2 regions of the Aminobacter sp. BA135 genome follow, and region 1 is predicted to be linked to the other one. Evidence: predicted binding sites of a transcription regulator. Region 1 holds the regulator's gene; the other holds the start of a gene.
What was found. The regulator LexA, encoded in region 1, represses DNA repair genes until DNA is damaged. The targets are predictions, from matches to a motif close to TGTTCNNNNTGTGTTCNG.
Positions count from the first base shown of each region.

Region 2: a site for LexA is predicted at 8,857-8,874, ahead of SLT36_RS27735 (DNA recombination protein RmuC). Genes of this name have one in related genera too.

Region 1 covers NZ_CP139572.1:3,090,687-3,100,528, reverse strand. Annotated here, with positions in the region: gene SLT36_RS15055 (SurA N-terminal domain-containing protein) at 1-1,445, shown strand, start outside; gene trpD (anthranilate phosphoribosyltransferase) at 1,442-2,452, shown strand; gene trpC (indole-3-glycerol phosphate synthase TrpC) at 2,457-3,266, shown strand; gene moaC (cyclic pyranopterin monophosphate synthase MoaC) at 3,268-3,750, shown strand; gene SLT36_RS15035 (molybdopterin molybdotransferase MoeA) at 3,751-4,956, shown strand; gene lexA (transcriptional repressor LexA) at 5,062-5,778, shown strand; gene SLT36_RS15025 (ComEC/Rec2 family competence protein) at 5,903-8,464, opposite strand; gene gltX (glutamate--tRNA ligase) at 8,571-9,842, shown strand, end outside.
Region 2 covers NZ_CP139572.1:5,717,778-5,727,619, reverse strand. Annotated here, with positions in the region: gene recR (recombination mediator RecR) at 80-685, shown strand; gene SLT36_RS27775 (lytic murein transglycosylase) at 878-2,146, shown strand; gene SLT36_RS27770 (LLM class flavin-dependent oxidoreductase) at 2,294-3,295, opposite strand; gene SLT36_RS27765 (LLM class flavin-dependent oxidoreductase) at 3,422-4,474, opposite strand; gene SLT36_RS27760 (DUF6481 family protein) at 4,694-5,122, shown strand; gene sugE (quaternary ammonium compound efflux SMR transporter SugE) at 5,366-5,680, opposite strand; gene SLT36_RS27750 (hypothetical protein) at 5,836-5,961, opposite strand; gene SLT36_RS27745 (cation diffusion facilitator family transporter) at 6,116-7,093, shown strand; gene SLT36_RS27740 (GFA family protein) at 7,136-7,540, shown strand; gene SLT36_RS27735 (DNA recombination protein RmuC) at 7,558-8,823, opposite strand; gene def (peptide deformylase) at 8,927-9,457, shown strand; gene fmt (methionyl-tRNA formyltransferase) at 9,575-9,842, shown strand, end outside.

The DNA.
Region 1 (9,842 bases):
ATCTGAAGAACCGCGCCCAGGTTGCGGTCCGCCAGCAAATCGTCGAAGCCGTGTCCGACGGCCTCGAGGCTCCCGACACCTTCCTGCGCGCCGTCGCACTTTACCGCGGCGAAGATCGCACCATCGACTACCTGCCGCTGCCCAAGTCGCTCGTCGAGCCGATCGCGGCACCAGGCGACGACGTGCTCAAGGCCTGGTTCGAGGAAAACAAGAAGAACTACGCCGCCCCTGAATTCCGCAAGCTGAGCTACGTCAAGCTCGAGCCGGAAGACATCATGGATGCCGCCGCCGTGACCGAAGAACAGGCGCGCCAGGACTACGACAAGAACAAGTCGCACTTCACCACCGCCGAGACGCGCAAAATCGACCAGCTTGTGCTGAGCGCCGATGCGGCCAAGGCTGCTTCCGATGCGATCAAGGGTGGTGCGACCTTCGACAAGGTTGTCGCCGACCAAGGCAAGACCGCGGCTGACGTTGCCCTCGGCTCGCTGACCAAGGACAGGATCGCCGACAAGGCTGTCGCCGACGCCGCCTTCGCGCTGCAGGCCAACCAGGTCAGCGACGTCGTCCAGGGCGCTTTCGGCCCAGTGCTGGTCCGCGTCAGCGAGATCACGCCGGAAACCGTCAAGACCTTCGACGAGGTCAAGGACCAGATCCGCAAGGAGCTGGCGCTGGCCGAAGCCAACCGCATCCTGCTCGACGTGCACGACTCCTACGAGGACGCCCGCGCCGCCGGTGAGTCGATGAAGGCTGCCGCCGACAAGCTGAAGCTCAAGATGGTGACCATCGATGCCATCGACCGCGCCGGCCAGCAGCCAGACGGCACGATCGTCAACGACCTGCCGGACTCGCGCAACCTGATCCAGGCGGCCTTCACCGCCGAATCCGGCACCGAAAACCCGCCGCTCAATGTCGGCACCAATGGTTTCGTCTTCTACGAGGTCGACGAGATCACGCCTGCCCGCGACCGCACGCTCGACGAGGTCCGCGAGAAGGTCGTCGCCGACTGGACCGCTGCCGAAGCGACGAAGCGTCTCAAGGCAAAAGCCGACGAGTTGGAGAAGCGCCTCAAGGACGGTGCCTCGCTCGACGTGATCGCCGGCGAACTCAAGCTCGAAAAGCAGACCAAGCGCGGCCTCAAGCGCGAGGCCGACGATGCCGATTTTGGCCGCGAAGGTGCCTCCGCGATGTTTGCAATGGGCCAGGGCGGCACTGGCATCATCACCGCCCCTGCCGGCGATGCGCAGATCCTGTTCAAGGTCGCCGAAGTGTTCGAGCCGGCCGGTGCGGACAAGAGCGCGGTGCCAGAGGACGCGCAGAAGCAGTTTGCCTCCGGCATGTCGGACGACCTGCTCGACCAGATCGTCGCCCAGCTCCAGGGCGAGTATCAAGCAACGATCAACCAGGCGGCGATCACCCGCGCACTCGCGGTGGGAACGCCATGAGCGCACTCAAGCCGCATATTGCCAAGGTCGCCGCGGGCACCCCTCTCACCTTCGAGGAGGCACGCGAGGCCTTCGACATCATCATGTCGGGCGAAGCCACGCCCGGCCAGATCGGTGGCTTTCTCATGGCGCTGCGGGTGCGCGGCGAGACCGTCAGCGAGATATCGGGCGCCGTCGCCACCATGCGCGACAAGATGCTGCGCGTCGAAGCCCCTGCCGATGCCATCGACATCGTCGGCACCGGCGGTGACGGTTCGCACAGCGTCAACATCTCGACTGCCTCGGCCTTCGTCATCGCGGGCGCAGGTGTGCCTGTCGCCAAGCACGGCAATCGCGGCCTGTCCTCGCTGACCGGCGCCGCCGACGTTCTGACCGCTCTTGGCGTCAACATCGACCTCACGCCAGAGGCGATCGGCCGCTGCATCCATGACGCCGGCGTCGGCTTCATGTTCGCGCCGGCGCATCACCCGGCGATGAAGCATGTCGGCGCGACCCGCGTCGAACTTGGCACCCGCACCATCTTCAACCTGCTCGGCCCGCTCTCCAATCCCGCCGGCGTCAACCGCCAGCTGGTTGGCGTGTTCTCGCCCGAATGGGTGCGTCCGGTGGCCGAGACGCTGAAGGAACTTGGCGCCCAGCACGTCTGGGTCGTCCACGGCGACGGTTATGACGAGATCACCACCACGGGTGAGACCCATGTCGCAGCCCTCAAGGACGGTGTGATCACCACGTTTACGCTGGCGCCCGAACAAGTCGGCTTGAGCAAGCATACGCGCGAAGAGCTGCGCGGCGGCGATTCCGCCTACAATGCCGCTGCCCTGCGCGGGGTTCTCGAAGGTGCCAAGGGTGCCTATCGCGACACGGTGCTGATGAATGCCGGTGCCGGCCTCGTCGTTGCCGGCAAGGCTGCAACGATCGGCGAAGGCGTGGCGCTTGCCGCCGAGGCAATCGACAGCGGCCGCGCCAAGGCAGTGCTCGACCGACTGGTCGCCGTTTCGAACGGATAGAGACATGGCCGATATCCTGCGCCGCATCGAAGCCTACAAGCGCGACGAGATCGCCGCAGCGAAGGCGCTGCTGCCGCTCGCCGAGCTCAAAGCGCGCGCCCGCGACGTCACCAGGCCGCGCGGCTTTCTCGCGGCACTCGAAACCAGGCACCGTGAAAGCCGCTTTGGCCTGATCGCCGAGATCAAGAAGGCGAGCCCGTCCAAAGGCCTGATCCGTCCCGACTTCGATCCGCCGGCGCTCGCCAGGGCCTATGCCGACGGCGGCGCTGCCTGCCTGTCGGTGCTGACCGACACGCCGTCCTTCCAGGGCGCACCGGAGTTCCTGACCGCCGCGCGGGACGCCTGCGCCTTGCCGGCATTGCGCAAGGACTTCATGTTCGAGCCTTATCAGGTGCACGAAGCACGTGCATGGGGCGCGGACGCGATCCTGATCATCATGGCGAGCCTGAGCGACGACGATGCCAGGCGCCTCGAGGATGAGGCGTTCGAAATCGGCATGGACGTGCTCGTCGAGGTCCATGACGAAGAAGAGACAGAACGCGCACTGAAGCTTCAGTCGCGCCTGCTCGGCATCAACAACCGCAACCTGCGCACATTCGAGGTCAGCCTCGACACGTCAGAGCGCCTGGCGCCGATGGTGCCGGCAGACCGGCTGCTGGTCGGCGAAAGCGGCATCTTCACCCATGCCGATTGCCTGCGTCTGGAGAAATCCGGCATCTCCAGTTTCCTCGTCGGCGAAAGCCTGATGCGGCAGGCCGACGTGACCTCGGCGACGCGTGCGCTGCTCGATGGCGCAGCCCTGGCAAGCGCCTGACATGGCAACCACCCTCACCCATATCGGCGCCACCGGCGAGGCCAACATGGTCGATGTCGGCGACAAGGCCGAGACAACACGCACGGCAATTGCCGAAGGCCATGTCGTCATGCGTCCGGAAACGCTTGATCTGATCCTGTCGGGCAACGCCAAGAAGGGCGACGTGCTCGGCACCGCCCGCATTGCCGGCATCATGGCGGCCAAACGCACGCATGAGCTCGTGCCGCTCTGCCATCCCATTCTTTTGACCAAGGTTTCGGTCGAGATCGAGCCAGATGAGGCGCTGCCCGGCCTGCACGTCACGGCGCTTGCCCGCGTCACCGGCAAGACCGGCGTCGAGATGGAAGCGCTGACGGCTGCCTCGGTCGCCTGCCTTACCATCTACGACATGGCCAAGGCCGCCGACCGCGGCATGGTGATCTCCGGCATCCGATTGGTCGAGAAGACCGGCGGCAAGTCGGGCGACTACAAGGCTGCCGAATAGATGGCGCTGCTGCCCGTCGCCGACGCCCTGGCGCGCCTGCTCGACGCTGCCGAACCACGCGGCACGGAAACTGTCGGCCTTGCCCAGGCATCGGGCCGCGTGCTGTCGGCTCCACTACACGCCCTGCGCACCCAGCCGCCCTTTGACGCCTCCGCCATGGATGGCTACGCCGTCCAGGCCGCCGACATCGCTTCACTGCCGGCGCAGCTCAAGGTCATCGGCCAGGCACCCGCCGGCAAGCAGTTCACGGGCACCGTCGGGGCGGGCGAGTGCGTCCGCATCTTCACCGGCGCACCGGTGCCTGAGGGCGCGGATACCGTCGTCATTCAGGAAAACGTTCGCGATATCGGCAATGGCGAGATCGCGGTGCTCGAGCCAACGCTTGCTGGCCGTAACATCCGCGCCAGGGGCCTCGACTTCAAGCAGGGTGACCTCATCCTTGATGCAGGACGTGTGCTCGACCCGGCTGCGCTCTCGCTGATCGCAGCTGCCAATCATCCCAGCGTCGAAGTGCTGCGGGCGCCCCTGGTCGCCATCATCGCCACCGGCGACGAGCTGTTGCCGCCGGGCAGCAATCCCGGGCCCGACCAGATCATCGCCTCCAACGCCTATGGCGTCGCGGCGATCGTTCAGTCGGTTGGCGCGCGCGTGCTCAATCTCGGCATCGCCGCCGACCGCACCGAGGCAATCTCCGCACTGGTCGCCAAGGCGCTCGCCGCCGACGCCGATGTGATCGTCACGCTGGGCGGCGCTTCGGTCGGCGACCACGACCTCGTTCACCGTGTCCTGACCGATCTCGGCATGGATCTCAACTTCTGGAAGATCGCGATGCGCCCGGGCAAGCCGCTGATGTTCGGCCGGCTCGGCGACAGCCGCTGCGTCGGCCTGCCGGGCAATCCGGTCGCCAGCCTGATCTGCTCGCAGATTTTCCTGAAACCTCTGCTGGCGAAGCTTGGCGGCCGCCCTTATTCGCCCGATATGCGCAACGGCATTCTCGACATGGCAATGGCGGCCAACGACCTGCGCCAGGACTTTGTCCGCGCGATTGCGCGCGAGACCGCTGAGGGTCTCGTCGTCACACCCTACCTGATCCAGGACTCTTCGATGCTGCGCACGCTGGCCGACGCCAACTGCGCCATCGTGCGGGTGCCCTTCGCGCCTGCAGTCGAAGCCGGCAGCGCCTGCCAGGTGATGATGTTGCGCTGAGCAGCACCTTCCACCCTTCACGAAATATCAACAGTTGCGGAACACAACTGGAACAGATAGTGTTTGTTCTGGGTTTGTTTTTCTTCTGATTCCTCGGGGGTGGCGATGCTGACGCGCAAACAACACGAGCTTTTGCTATTCATCCACGAGCGGCTGAAGGAAGCGGGTATTCCGCCGTCCTTCGACGAGATGAAGGAAGCACTCGACCTCGCCTCCAAGTCCGGCATCCATCGCCTGATCACGGCGCTCGAAGAACGCGGCTTCATCAGACGCCTGCCCAACCGGGCGCGCGCGCTTGAAGTGCTGCGCCTGCCCGATTCGATCGCGCCTGGCCTCAACGCAGCGAAGAAGTTCTCGCCCAGCGTCATCGAGGGTAGCCTCGGCCGCAAACCCGAGCCGTCACGCAGCATGTCGGCCGGCAATGACGACGATGTTGCTTCGGCGGTTGCCATTCCCGTCATGGGACGCATCGCTGCCGGTGTGCCTATCGACGCCATCCAGCACAAGACGCATTCGATTTCGGTGCCGCCAGACATGATCATGGGCGGCGAGCATTACGCGCTCGAGGTCAAGGGCGACTCGATGATCGAGGCCGGCATCTTCGACGGCGACACTGTGGTCATCCGCAGCTCGACCACGGCCAATCCCGGTGAGATCATCGTCGCCCTCGTCGACGACGAAGAAGCGACGCTCAAGCGTTTCCGCCGCAAGGGTGCCTCGATCGCTCTTGAGGCCGCCAATCCGGCCTATGAAACCCGCATCTTCGGACCCGACAGGGTCAAGGTGCAGGGCAAGCTTGTCGGCCTGATCCGCCGCTATTGATTGCCGGGGCTGCGTTCCGCCACCTCGGCCTGTCCATACTGCTGCAATCTGTATAAGCCGGACCTGCCCTGTTGCTATCGTGCCGTATCTGACGGCTCTGCGACGGCGGGTACAGATCTCGGACTCACCGTGTGGCCGCAGTCGGCGCTTTTGGGTGCGCCTTGGTTGCCCCGGCAGGTGTCTTCGGGGGCATCTCCGTTCGCTTGTAGGGTGGCAGGCCCCTCGCCTCGCGCGAAAATTGGCGCTGCGCATGCCACGGGCGGTACGGTTCCGCCACAGCGTGGCGTATCTCGACCGCCTGATCTATGCCAACCGCCTCGGCTGTGATGAATATCGACGCACTGCCAAGGCGCGCCAGCTCGCGTTTGGTGAGCACGGTCACGCCGGGGCAGACGTCGCTTGCCGTGGCATCGTCGACGACGATGAGATCCGCGTTGTCGCAGGCTCGTGCAGCGGCGCTCGCATTCGCCGCATGAACGATCCGTGCACCCTCCGATTGCTGAACCGTGCACAGCCCGCTGTCACATACGAAGGCGTCCGCGCCGGCGGCGTTTAGCTCTCCAGATACTGGTTTGCCGGGTATCGTACCGGCGACATCTGCCTCGGCTGCTGGCTGTGAGCCGGTCTCGCTGGGCATACGGACAGTCCCGTTCGTTGCATTCGCCGCCGAACGGGCCGGGGTGATGAGTGTTTCCGACGCCAGCGCGCGCTGCCAGTTGTCGACGGTGAACTGGTTCGGCCGGACGCGATTGACGGCCAGTTTGCCATCGCCGACCGGGACGCCGACGAGGCGGCCATCTTCCGAAACGAGAACGTTGGGCGTTTCCGTTTCCACGACCGTCAGCAGCCCAAGGGCCGCGAATGGCAGTGCGGCGGCGCGCAGCCAGGTCGTTGCCGTCGACGCGATGACGAGTGCTGCAGTGAGCAACAATACCGCATGTGACGAGACAAGGCCGACCGCATCGACCGGCGAGCGCTCGGAGAACCAGGTGGCGATGCCAATCATTGCCTTCAGGCCGAAGCCCATCGTGTCGAGGAAGGGGCCGTCGAGTCCAAGCGGCATGAAGATGCCAGCCATGACGGCAAAGGGCATGACAAGGACAGACACAAACGGGCTGACTGCCAGATTGGCGAACAGACTGAGGGGCGAGACACGTTGGAAATGCCATGCACCCAAAACGCTGGTCGCGAGCCCGGCAATCACCGACGTCGCGGCGAGACCTATAGCAACTGTCGCAAGCCAGCGCCAGATTTTGGACGGCAGCGATCTCTGACCGACCGGCAGCGCCTGCTCCTCCCGCCGGTCCGACCACCAGGCATATGCGCCAACGAGGGCTGCCGTTGCGGCGAACGACATCTGGAAGCTCGGCCCGACGACTTCGTGGGGCGAGATCATGATCACGAGGACGGCCGAGATCGCCAGGTTGCGCATGGTGAGTGCTGCGCGGTCGAACAGCACGGCCGTCAGCATCACCGCCAGCATGATGAAGCTGCGTTGCGCCGCGACCTCGGCGCCTGAAATGAACAGATAGCCGCCGGTGGCGAGCAGTGCTGCGCCTGCCGCGTACTTCTTGACCGGCCGGTGCGAGGTGAAGCCGGGAAAGGCGGCGAAGCATAGCCGCATCAAAAGCATGACCGTGCCTGCGACCATCGCCATGTGCAGACCCGAGATCGAGATGATGTGGTAGAGCCCGGTACGCCGCAGCGCCTCGTTGACATCCTCGGGAATGCCGCCGCTCACGCCGACGACCAGGGCAGCCGCGATTTCGCCCTCCGGACCGCCAATGCGGTCGCGAATGCGCTGGGCAATCTTCTGGCGCACATTCTCGATCGACGCGAATGCACGATTACTGGCCGACAGCGGCTGGGTGGTTGCAGCAAACTCTGGGCCTTTCATGAAAAACCCGCTGGCGCCGATGCCGTCGAAATAGCTTTCGAAGGAAAAATCATAGCTGCCCGGCCGCACAGGCCCGGACGGCGGCATCAGCCTGACATACCCCGTCAGCTCGGACCCCGCCATGACGCCGTCAGGAAGCTTGCGGGCAACGAGCCGCACCCGATCGGGCGTGTAACGCAAGACCGGGCGGGCGGTCGCCAGAACGTCGAGCGTCAGCCGCACCCTGCCCTTGTCCAGATTGTTGATCTCGACGACGCGCCCGGTGATGGCGGTCGAGATCTCGGCGCCCAGCATCTTCGTAGCCATGCGTTCCGTCTCGAACTTTGCAACCGCCATGCCGAGCATTGAGGCGGCGAGTGCGGCGAGCGCGTAGTGAACAAGCCGCCGTCCGCGCGTTAGGAAGGCGAGGACGGCCGGTGTCGCTGACACAACGACGAGCGGCGCGACATGCGGCTCGTTCGGAAGCGCGAAATACACCAGGGCACCAGCGGCTAGAAAAACCGGAAGAAGCAGGAACGCCGCACCGCGGTCGAGTTCCGTTTCGATCGCGGCCAGGGTGGATCGTACGGTGATCCGGTGACCGACCAGCAATTGCGATCCTTGCCGTAGCCAGGCCTTGTGTCCTCGCTGAAACGGCGATGCATCGGCGTCAGGAGCAGCATCTCTCTCGGGCAGAGCTGGTGGTGTCCACGCAACGGCAGGCACGGCTGGAGAGGTCAGCAAGTCGCGCTCGCTGGCTTCGACCACCGGATTGTTACCGGCCTGCCCCTCCCGCACGTGGTCGCCCATCGGGCCTGCCTCTTGCGCCCCAGACCTTCTATGCTACATCAACCGCACACAAACGCCATGCGCCGCCGGTTTTCGGCCAAGCGCCCTGCTTCCCTTGGAAATCGTCATGCCTGTCGTCACCCGCTTCGCCCCCTCGCCCACCGGCTATCTGCACATTGGTGGCGCGCGTACCGCTCTCTTCAACTGGCTTTATTCCCGCCACACCGGCGGCACCATGCTGCTGCGTATCGAGGACACCGACCGCGAGCGCTCGACCGACGCCGCAACTGCAGCGATCCTCAAGGGCCTGACCTGGCTCGGCCTGACCTGGGAGGGTGAGCCGATCTCGCAGTTCGAGCGAGCGCCGCGCCATCGCGAGGTGGCCGAAGAACTCGTGCGCATGGGCAAAGCCTATTATTGCTACGCCTCGCAGGAAGAGCTGACCGAGATGCGCGAGAAGGCGCGCGCCGAGGGCAAGCCGCCACGCTATGACGGCCGCTGGCGCGACCGCGACCCGTCCGAGGCGCCGGCTGGTGTCAAGCCGGTCATTCGCATCAAGGCGCCGCAGGACGGCGAGACGCTGGTGCTCGACCGCGTGCAGGGTGATGTGCGCTTTCCCAACAAGGATCTCGACGATTTCATCATCCTGCGTTCGGACGGCGTACCGACCTACATGCATGCTGTCGTCGTCGACGATCACGACATGGGCGTCACCCACATCATCCGTGGCGACGACCACCTGACCAACGCCGCGCGCCAGACCGTCATCTACAACGCCATGGGCTGGGACGTGCCGGTGATGGCGCATATTCCGCTGATCCATGGTGCGGACGGCGCAAAGCTGTCCAAGCGCCATGGCGCGCTCGGCGTCGATGCTTATCGCGCCATGGGCTATTTGCCTGAGGCCCTGCTCAACTACCTCGCCCGCCTCGGCTGGAGCCATGGCGACGACGAGGTGATGAGCATCGAGAACATGATCAGCTGGTTCGAGATCGAGGACGTCAACAAGGGTGCGGCACGCTTCGACTTTGCCAAGCTCGAGGCGCTGAACGGCGTTCACATGCGCCAGATGGACGACAAGAAGCTGTTCGACATCTTCGTTGCCACCTTGCCCTATCTGCCCGGCGGCGACGCCATCCTCGGCGGGCTCGACGACACGCGCAAGGCACAGCTGCTTGCCGCCATGCCGGGCCTCAAAGAGCGCGCCAAGACGCTGATCGAACTGGCTGACGGCGCAGGCTTCCTGTTTGCCCAGCGTCCGCTGCCGCTCGATGAGAAGGCCGCCGGCCTGCTCGCCGGCCCAGCCAAGGATATCCTCAAGGGCGCGCATGCGGCGCTCGCGACGGTCGCTGCCGCCGACTGGACGGCGGCCAATGCAGAGGCCGCGATCCGCGAGTTT
Region 2 (9,842 bases), 2.6 Mb from region 1:
AGTGGAGGAACGAGGCCGCGGCCGCTCCTCGGCCCACTATTCACTACTCACCATTGCCTAGTCGTTTTATATCGCTTCCATGTCCAAGCGAATCGCCGGTCCCGAGATCGAACGCCTGATCCAGCTTCTGGCCAAGGTGCCGGGGCTCGGCCCGCGTTCGGCCCGCCGCGCCGCCCTTCACCTGATCAAGAAGAAGGAACAGCTGCTGGCGCCGTTGGCCGCCGCCATGGGCGAAGCGGTCGACAAGGTCAGGGTGTGCTCGACCTGCGGCAATGTCGACACCTCCGATCCGTGCATGATCTGCACCGATCCACGCCGCGACCCCACCACCATCATCGTCGTCGAGGACGTGTCCGACCTCTGGGCCCTGGAGCGGGCCGGCGCGATGAATGCGAAATTCCATGTGCTTGGCGGCACGCTGTCGCCGCTCGACGGCGTCGGCCCCGATCAGCTGACCATCAGGCAACTGGTCACCCGCATCGCCGAGGGCGGGGTCAGCGAGGTGATCCTGGCCGTCAACGCCACCGTCGAGGGCCAGACGACCGCGCATTACCTGACCGACCAGCTCTCCGGTTTCGACGTAAAGGTGACGAGGCTGGCGCATGGCGTGCCGGTCGGCGGTGAGCTCGATTATCTCGACGAGGGCACGCTGTCGGCCGCATTGAAGTCGCGGACTGTGTTTTGACGCAATTGCGGTGAAGGAAGCTGCATGAGCAAACTTTCTGAAGCGTCGCAGCTCCGTCCTACCCCCCTCTGCCCTGCCGGGCATCTCCCCCGCAAGGGGGGAGATTGGCAGCTTCTGGCACGTCGCCGATCTGGCTACGCTGGCGATTGGCGGAAACGGTGGCGACAGCTGATATCCCCCCTTGTGGGGGAGATGGCCGGCAGGCCAGAGGGGGGTGCGAAGAGACGAAAGCTCTCAGTGCTGGCCGCCTTCGCAGCAGCGCTCGTCACGTTCGGTGCCGCCCCTGCCTCCGCCGCCAGGATCGACGACCAGTTCCAGGCCTGGCTGACCAAGGACCTGTGGCCGGAAGCCAAGGCCAACGGCATCTCCAGGGCGACCTTCGATGCGGCGTTCGATGGCGTAAGACCCAATCTCAAGCTGCCCGATCTCGTGCTCCCCGGCGAAAAGCCGAAGACGCCGAAGAAGCAGCACCAGGCCGAGTTCGGCTCGCCCGGCAACTACTTCTCCGAAAAGACGCTCGGTGCCGTTACATCAGGCGGACGCAGTCGTGCCGGCGCAAATGCGAAGACACTTGCCGCGATCGAGAAGCGTTTCGGCGTGCCGGGCGGCGTGGTGCTGGCGATCTGGGGCCGCGAATCGGGCTTCGGTGCCGCCAAGATGCCTTACGACGCCTTCGAGGTGCTGGGCACCAAGGCCTTCCTGGCGACCCGCAAGGACATGTTCCGCAAGGAGCTTTTGGCCGGGCTCGAAATGCTCGAACGCGGGCTGGTCAGTCGCAAGGCGATGCGCTCGTCCTGGGCCGGTGCGCTCGGCCAGCCGCAGTTCCTGCCGACCTCGTTCCTGAAGCATGCCGTCGATTTCGACGGCGACGGCCGCGCCGACATCTGGAACTCGACGCCTGACACGCTGGCCTCCATCGCCAACTATCTCGTCCATTATGGCTGGGCAAAGGGCCGCGACTGGGGTTTCGAGGTGTCGCTGCCGGAGAGCGTCACCTGTGCTCTGGAAGGCCCCGACCAAGGCAAGAAGATCTCGGACTGGGCCGCGATGGGAATCACCCGCGTTGGTGGCAAGCCCTTCCCTCAGAATGAGGCACGGGCCGAGGGTTTCCTGATGATGCCGGCGGGGCGCAACGGCCCGGCCTTCATTGTCACGCCCAATTTTTATGTGCTCAAGGAATACAACGAGAGCGACGTCTACGCGCTGTTCATCGGCCACGGCGCCGACCGGATCGCGTCCGGCGACCGACGTTTCGTGGGCAACTGGGGCAAGGTCGATGGGCTCTACCGCTCCGACGTCGCCACCATGCAGCGCGGCCTGGAAAAGCTCGGCTACGACGTCGGCGGCGCCGACGGTCTGCCGGGCTTCAAGACGCGCCGGTCGATCGGCGACTGGCAGGCGAAGAATGGCCGTGCGGCGACATGTTTTCCCGACAAGGGCCTCGTCGAGGCGATGCGGTAATTTCCTTCGCCCCGTTTACGGGAGAAGGTGGCCCGAAGGGCCGGATGAGGGACGGTGCCAACTGCCGAGTTCAGCCCTGCCCCTCACTCTGCTGTGCTCGCAAGCTCGCTTCACTTCCCTCTCCCCGTAAACGGGGCGAAGGAACGGCTACGCTGCCTTCGCCAATCCGGCACCGACTTCCGCAAGGATCTCATACGAACGCTTGCGTGACTGATGGTCGAACACCTGGGCGGTGACCATCAGTTCGTCGGCACCGGTACGCGCGATGAATGCCTTGACGCCGCGCCGGACCGTGTCGGGCGAGCCGACGACGGCGCAGGCAAGCGTCTGCGACAGCATCTGCCGCGCGACCGGGTCGAGCTCGCGCTCGTAGCCTTCGAGCGGCGCGGGCAGGCGGCCGGGACGGCCGCTGCGCAGGTTGACGAAGGCCTGCTGTACCGAACTGAACAGAAGCTTCGCCTCGGCGTCCGTATCGGCGGCGACGATGTTGATGCCGGCCATGACATAGGGTTTGGCCAATCGCTCCGACGGCTGGAAGCGCGAGCGGTAGATCTCGATCGCATGGTCGAGCTCCGAAGGGGCGAAGTGCGAGGCAAAGGCGTAGGGCAGGCCAAGCATGGCGGCGAGCTGCGCGCCATAGAGACTTGATCCCAGCACCCAGACTTCGACCTGCTCGCCCTCGCCGGGCACGGCGCGGATGCGCTGTTCGGGCGTTGCCGGATCGAAATAGCCCATCAGCTCGACAACATCCTGCGGGAAATTGTCGACGCCGGCCTCGAGATTGCGGCGCAGGGCGCGCGCGGTCAGCATGTCGGTGCCGGGCGCCCGGCCGATGCCGAGGTCGATACGGCCGGGGTGCAGGGCGGCAAGCGTGCCGAACTGTTCAGCGATGACCAGCGGCGCATGGTTGGGCAGCATGATGCCGCCGGCGCCGACGCGAATGGTGCTGGTGCCGGCCGCGACATGGGCGATGACCACCGAGGTCGCAGCACTGGCGATGCCGGCCATGTTGTGGTGCTCGGCCAGCCAGTAGCGATGGAAACCGAGCTTTTCGGCGTGGCGAGAGAGGTCGAGCGTGTTCTTCAGCGATTGGGCGGCGGTGCTGCCTTCGGTGACCGGGGAAAGGTCGAGGACGGACAAGGTGGTCATGAGGCAGCTCCGGCGGGTGGGGACCCGCCGGATATAGGAAGCGTCACCTGCACAAACAAACCTTCCCGCCGAGGGTATGTTTTGGTCCAGCGGCTGGAACGCTCCGGTTTGCCTTCGGCTGACCGCTCACGCCGCCGAGTTGACGGCGGCAGCGCCCAGTTCCTTGCGAACCAGCGGCGCCACCTTGGTGCCGTAGAGCTCGATCGCCTTCATGATCTTGTCGTGGGGCATGATGCCGATTGCCATCTGCAGCAGGAAGCGGTCGTTCTTGAAGATCTTGTGCTGGGCCACGATCTTCTCGGCCACCGCTTCCGGATTGCCGACGAACAGCGCGCCGTTCGGACCGCGCGACTGGTCGAAATGCGCCCTCGAGGTCGGTCCCCAGCCGCGCTCGCGGCCGATGCGGTTCATCACCTCGGCCTGAGGCAGGTAGAAGTCGTCGGCCGCCTGTTCGGTGGTCTCGCCGATGAAACCATGCACGTTGATGCTGGTGGCGAGCTTGGCCGGATCTTGGCCGGCACGGCGCGCCGCCTCGCGATAGAGGTCGAAGAGCGGCGCGAAGCGGGCCGGCTCGCCGCCGATGATGGCGAGTGCCAGCGGCAGGCCGAGCACGCCGGCGCGCGCCGCCGACTGCGGTGTGCCGCCAATGGCGATCCAGATCGGCAAAAGCTCCTGATAGGGGCGGGGATAGACGCCGCGATCATTGATCGGCGCACGGTGTGTGCCTTGCCAGGTCACGCGCTCGCTGTCGCGCAGTGCCAGGAGCAGATCGAGCTTCTCGGCGAACAGCTCGTCGTAATCCTCGAGGTTGTAGCCGAACAGCGGAAACGATTCGATGAACGAGCCGCGGCCGGCCATGATCTCGGCACGTCCGCCCGACAGCTGGTCGAGCGTGGCGAACTGCTGGAACACGCGCACCGGATCGTCCGATGACAGCACAGTCACCGCGCTGGTCAGGCGGATGCGCTTGGTGCGTTCGGCGGCGGCGGCCAGCGCCACGACCGGGGCCGAGGCGGCATAATCGGGGCGGTGGTGTTCGCCAAGGCCGAAGACGTCGAGCCCGACCTGGTCGGCCAGCTCGATTTCTTCGATGAGATTGCGCAGCCGCTGGTGCGCTCCGATGGCACCAGGCCCCGGCTCTGGGCTAACGTCGGCAAAAGTGTAGAGGCCAAGTTCCATGAAGTCTGGTCCTGTCGCTATTGTTTGTGCTAGAGGTAACCCTCGCTCCACGAGGTCGCCAGACGCGATCTAGTGAACAATCCATATCGAGATTGGCGTCAAAGAGCGTTTCCTATCCGCAACATCACGCGAATTCATGGGAGACATGCCTTTTTGGCGCTTGAACTATGCCTTCGTGCGCGTATGTAAGCGGCGCGAAGTGACTCCAGGGAAATCAAATTGGCAATCTACCGAGAAAAAGACGTCTTTGAGCGGCGTAACGCTGCCAATGACGCAAAGAAAGCTCTCCTCGAAAAGTACAAGGCCCGCCCCGCAGCTGACGATCCGGCCGTTCTGGCCCGTCAGGCCGAGCGCAAGGCTATCCTCGAAGCTCGTGCCATCCGCGAAGCCGAGAAGGAAAAGCTGAGGCAGGAACGCCTGGCTCGCGAAGCCCTTGAGAGGGCCGAGCGCGAAGCCAAGGCTGAAGCCGCACGTCTCGCCGCCGAAGAGGCTGCACAGGCAGAGGCAAAGGCACGCGAGGCCGAAGAGGCCGACCGTATCAGCCGCGTGCTCTCCGACGAAGCCGAGCGCAAGGCAAAGCGCGACGCGCGTTATGCTGCCCGCAAGGCGCGCGGCAAGCGGATGCCGCCTTCGGCCAATTACGGCTGAGTGCAGGCACACTTTCGCCTGCACGCGCCGGAATGACGCATCGGCCCGCTAGCCGGGACCGATAGCGCAAAACTCACATCGTCAGCGATTCGCGACCGGGGACTTGCCAAGCCCTGGGCGCGGATCGCTTTTGCGCGTCCGACGCATAATGCGTCGACCCCTGTGGATGTCAGGGCGTGCCAGATGAGAAATTGGGAAAGGTGAAGCCCGCCCGTTTCGGGCGGGCCGCCGCAAGTCTGCGGATCAGGCGACCAGCTTGAGGCCGACGATGCCCGAGACGATCAGCCCGATGCAGGCGAGGCGAAGTGCTGTGGCGGGCTCGCCGAGCAGCCAGATGCCAAGCATCGCGGTGCCGACTGTGCCGATACCGGTCCAGATCGCATAGGCGGTGCCGACGGGCAGTGTCTTCAGCGCCAGGCCGAGCAGGCCGAGGCTGACGATCATCGAGGCAATGGTGAGGATGGTCGGCATCGGCTTGGTAAAGCCATCGGTATATTTCAGGCCGATAGCCCAACCGATTTCAAAAATTCCCGCGAAAAACAGATAAGTCCAAGCCATGGAACGCTCCAATGGGATGGCGGGTCGTCCCGGCCGGTTTTTAGGGGAAGCGCAGGGCCGTCCCTGCGCCCGCTCAGATAGGATTTTCCGAGGAGGAGTTCAACCCGCGCCCGGCCGTGAAAGCCGGGCGAGGTCTGCGTCGGCTCAAAAGGAGCTTACTTGTCCTTTAGCTTGGTCGCCTGAACAGGAGGCGCCTTGAAAGCCGGCGCAGGTGCAGGCTTCTTGGCGTCTTTCTTGGGTTTCCGGGCTTCTTTCCCGGCTTTCATCGCACCCTTGGCCATGATTCGTTTCTCCCGCTGCTGAGAAGCGAAGTGAAACGCGAAGTTGTCGCGCTTGCAAGAGGGGTCTTCAAACACCGGCCTGCAGGATACGGGCGCAGCGAAAAGAGCTTGAGCATGACCTCCTGCTGGCTACAGTCATCCGGGTGAGGCACCGATGGCAGGACATTCCGGCTCCAGGCTTGTTATTTTCGCGGCGATTGCCGGCAATCTGCTGATCGCCGTCACCAAGTTCGTCGCCGCTGCCTTCACCGGCAGTTCGGCGATGCTGTCGGAAGGCGTGCATTCGCTCGTCGACACCGGCAACGGACTTTTGCTGCTCTACGGGCTGCATCGCGCCGCCCGGCCGCCTGATCTCACCCACCCGCTCGGCCATGGCCGCGAGCTCTATTTCTGGAGCTTCATCGTTGCCCTGCTGGTCTTCGCGCTTGGTGCCGGCGTGGCCTTCTACGAAGGCATCATTCACATGCTCGACCCCGAGCCGATCGAAAACCCGCTCATCAACTACGTCGTGCTCGGCATCTGCATGGTGTTCGAGGGCGGCTCCTGGCTGGTGGCGCTCAGGGAATTCCGCCGCAGCAAGGGCAGTCTCGGCTACATCCAGGCGGTGCGACGGAGCAAGGACCCGAGCGTCTACACGGTGCTGTTTGAAGACAGTGCCGCCTTGATGGGCCTGGTCATTGCCTTTGCCGGCATCTTTGCCGCGCATTATTTCGAGCAGCCCTGGCTCGACGGTGCCGCCTCGATCGGCATCAGCCTGATCCTTGGCGCCACGGCGGTGTTCCTGGCGCGAGAGAGTAAGGGTTTGCTGATGGGCGAGCCGGCTTCGGCGGACGTGCAGGCGGCGATACTGGCGATCGCCCAGGCCGATCCCGCCGTCGAGCAAGCCAATGGCGTGCTGACAGTGCATCTGGGGCCGGAGCAGGTGGTTGCCGGGCTCAGCCTCGACTTCGTCGACCACATCTCGGCGGCGGAGATCGAAGCCTGCGTCGAAAGACTGGAGACGAAGCTCAAGGCCGAAGTTCCCGAGGTGACGTCGGTGTTCGTCAAGCCGCAGACGTCGCAGCGATGGAAGCTGCGTCATGACCGGATCGTGAACCCGAAGGCAGGGACGCCGATGCCCGAAGGCGGCTAGTGTGCCCGTGAATCACGCATTGCAGGACAGGAGGAGTTCGAAGTGAAGATCGAAGGCGGGTGCCATTGCGGCGCCATTACCTACAAGGCCGAAATCGACCCGGAGAAGACGGCGATCTGCCATTGCACCGATTGCCAGAAACTGACCGGAACGGCCTTTCGCGTTACCGTTCCGGTGCCGGAGGACAAGATCGCGTTTTCGGGAGCGCCGAAGATTTACGTCAAGACAGGCGACAGCGGTAACAAACGCGCTCAGGGCTTCTGCCCCGAATGTGGCTCGCACCTGTTCGCCACTTCGGTCGGTGACGGACCCAAGGTCTATGGGCTGAGGACCGGAACTTCGGACCAGCGCGAGCAACTGGTGCCCCGCAAACAGGTCTGGCACCGATCGGCATTGCACTGGCTGCCGGAGTTCGACGGCATGGAGACGGTGGAGAAACAGTCCTGAGGGCAGGGCTTGCTGCGCTAGTCGCTTTCCTCGACGACGCGCAGCCTGAGCTGCCCAGTCTTGGAATCGGCAGCCCGGGCACCCGGAGGCTGGGTCTTGGCCGTAGCTTCCGCCTCGCCGGCATGGCCCGTGCCGAATTCCAGCGCCTCGATCTTTTCGCCGCGTTTGGTGACCTTGGACGACGATACGAGAATGTCGTCAATGTCCTTGCTCGACTGATCGAAATGCGTCTTGAGTTTACGCACGCGTTCGTCGAGGCGGCCGACATCTTCCATCAGGCGGATGACCTCGCCCTGGATCAGGTGCGCTTGTTCGCGCATGCGGGCGTCCTTGAGGATCGCCTGGATGACCTGGATCGACAGCATCAGCAGTGACGGCGACACGATGACGACGCGGGCGCGGTGAGCACGCTGCACCAGCGATTCGAAGTTCTCGTGGATTTCGGCGAAGATCGATTCCGAGGGCACGAACATGAAGGCGGTGTCCTGGGTCTCGCCCGAGATCAGGTACTTGTCGGCGATCGCCTTGATGTGGACTTCGAGATCGCGCCGGAAGGCCTGGGCGGCATATTTCTGCGCTTCAGCCGCACCTTCGGTATCGGCTGCCGCGCGAATGGCGTTCCACGCCTCGAGCGGAAACTTGGCATCGATGACAAGTGACGGCGCGCCGTTCGGCATCCTGACAAGACAGTCCGGCCGGTTGTTGTTCGACAGCGTCGCCTGGAATTCGTAGGCGCCGAGCGGCAGGCCGTCGGCGACGATCGTCTCCATGCGCGACTGGCCGAAGGCGCCGCGCGTCTGCTTGTTGGAGAGGATCGCCTGCAGTTGCACCACCTGGCCGGCAAGCGACTGGATGTTGCCTTGTGCGGTATCGATGACCGCCAGCCGCTCCTGCAGCTTGGCCAGGCTCTCATGCGTCGATTTCGTCTGCTCGGTCATTGTCTGGCCAAGGCGGCCGGTCATGGCGTCAAGACGTTGGCTCAGCGATTGGGTCAGCTCCGCCTGGCGCGAGCCGAAGATTTCGGCCACCGTGCCGAGCCGGCCCTGCATCTCCGCCTGCGCTTGCAGGATGCCCGCCATGCGGGCCTCGGCATCACGGGCGTGGTCGGCGGCCTCGGCGGCTGCAACCGCGCGCGCCTTGGCCGAGCGCCACAGCGCCACCATCAGGACGGCGACAAGTGCGACGAACAGCACGGCTGCAAACAGCAGCGCCTGCCCGAGCGTGAGCACGGAGGCACCAAGCTGGGCGATGGGGGCGGACAGGATGCTGGAAAGCTCGTTCATGGCGCGCACCATAGCCGATTCGCACAAAAGGTTCAGATCAAAACGGGAACATCCTGGATCGAGCCCTGTTGACGGTTTTCGCCTGACATCCTAGTTGATGCGCATGACCATCAAGCCGCTCATCATCCTGCCCGATCCGCTCCTGCGCCTGGTTTCCAAGCCGGTCGAGCGCATCGACGACGCCACCCGCAAGTTCGCGCGCGACATGCTCGACACCATGTATGACGCGCCGGGCATCGGCCTTGCCGCCATCCAGGTCGGCGAGCCGCTGCGCATACTGGTGATCGACCTTGCCAAGGAAGGCGAGGAGCCGGCGCCGATGACGGTTATCAATCCCGAGATCGTCTCGCGTAGCGACGATCGCTCGATCTATGAGGAAGGCTGCCTCTCGATCCCGGACTATTACGCCGAGGTCGAGCGCCCGGCCAAGGTGCGGGTCAAATATCTCGACGAGAACGCCAAGGAGCAGGAAGTCGAGGCCGACGGTCTGCTGGCCACCTGCCTGCAGCACGAGATCGATCATCTCGATGGCGTGCTGTTCATCGACTACATCTCCAAGCTCAAGCGCGACATGGTGATGAAGAAGTTCAAGAAGCTTGCCAAGGACCGTCCGCCGAGCCGCATGGTGGGGTGAGAGTCTGGCGGACCGGAGACTTCGACGGGCTTGACCTGAAGCTCGTAAACCCGTTTGAAACGATAGCCTGAACGGTCGGCCGACGCCGTCCGGGGCTGTGCGGGATAGCCTAGCAGAATGAGCCTTCGCGTCATCTTCATGGGCACGCCGGATTTTTCCGTGCCGACGCTGCGTGCGATATCAGAAGCCGGCCACGAGGTCGTTGCCGTCTATTCGCAGCCGCCGCGCGCCGCAGGGCGCCGCGGGCTGGAGCTGACGCTGTCGCCGGTGCAGCGCGAGGCCGAGCGGCTGGGTATTGAGGTGCGCACGCCTCTGTCGCTGAGGGGTGAGGCCGAACAGGCGGCCTTTGCCCAGCTTAAGGCCGACGTCGCAGTGGTCGTTGCAT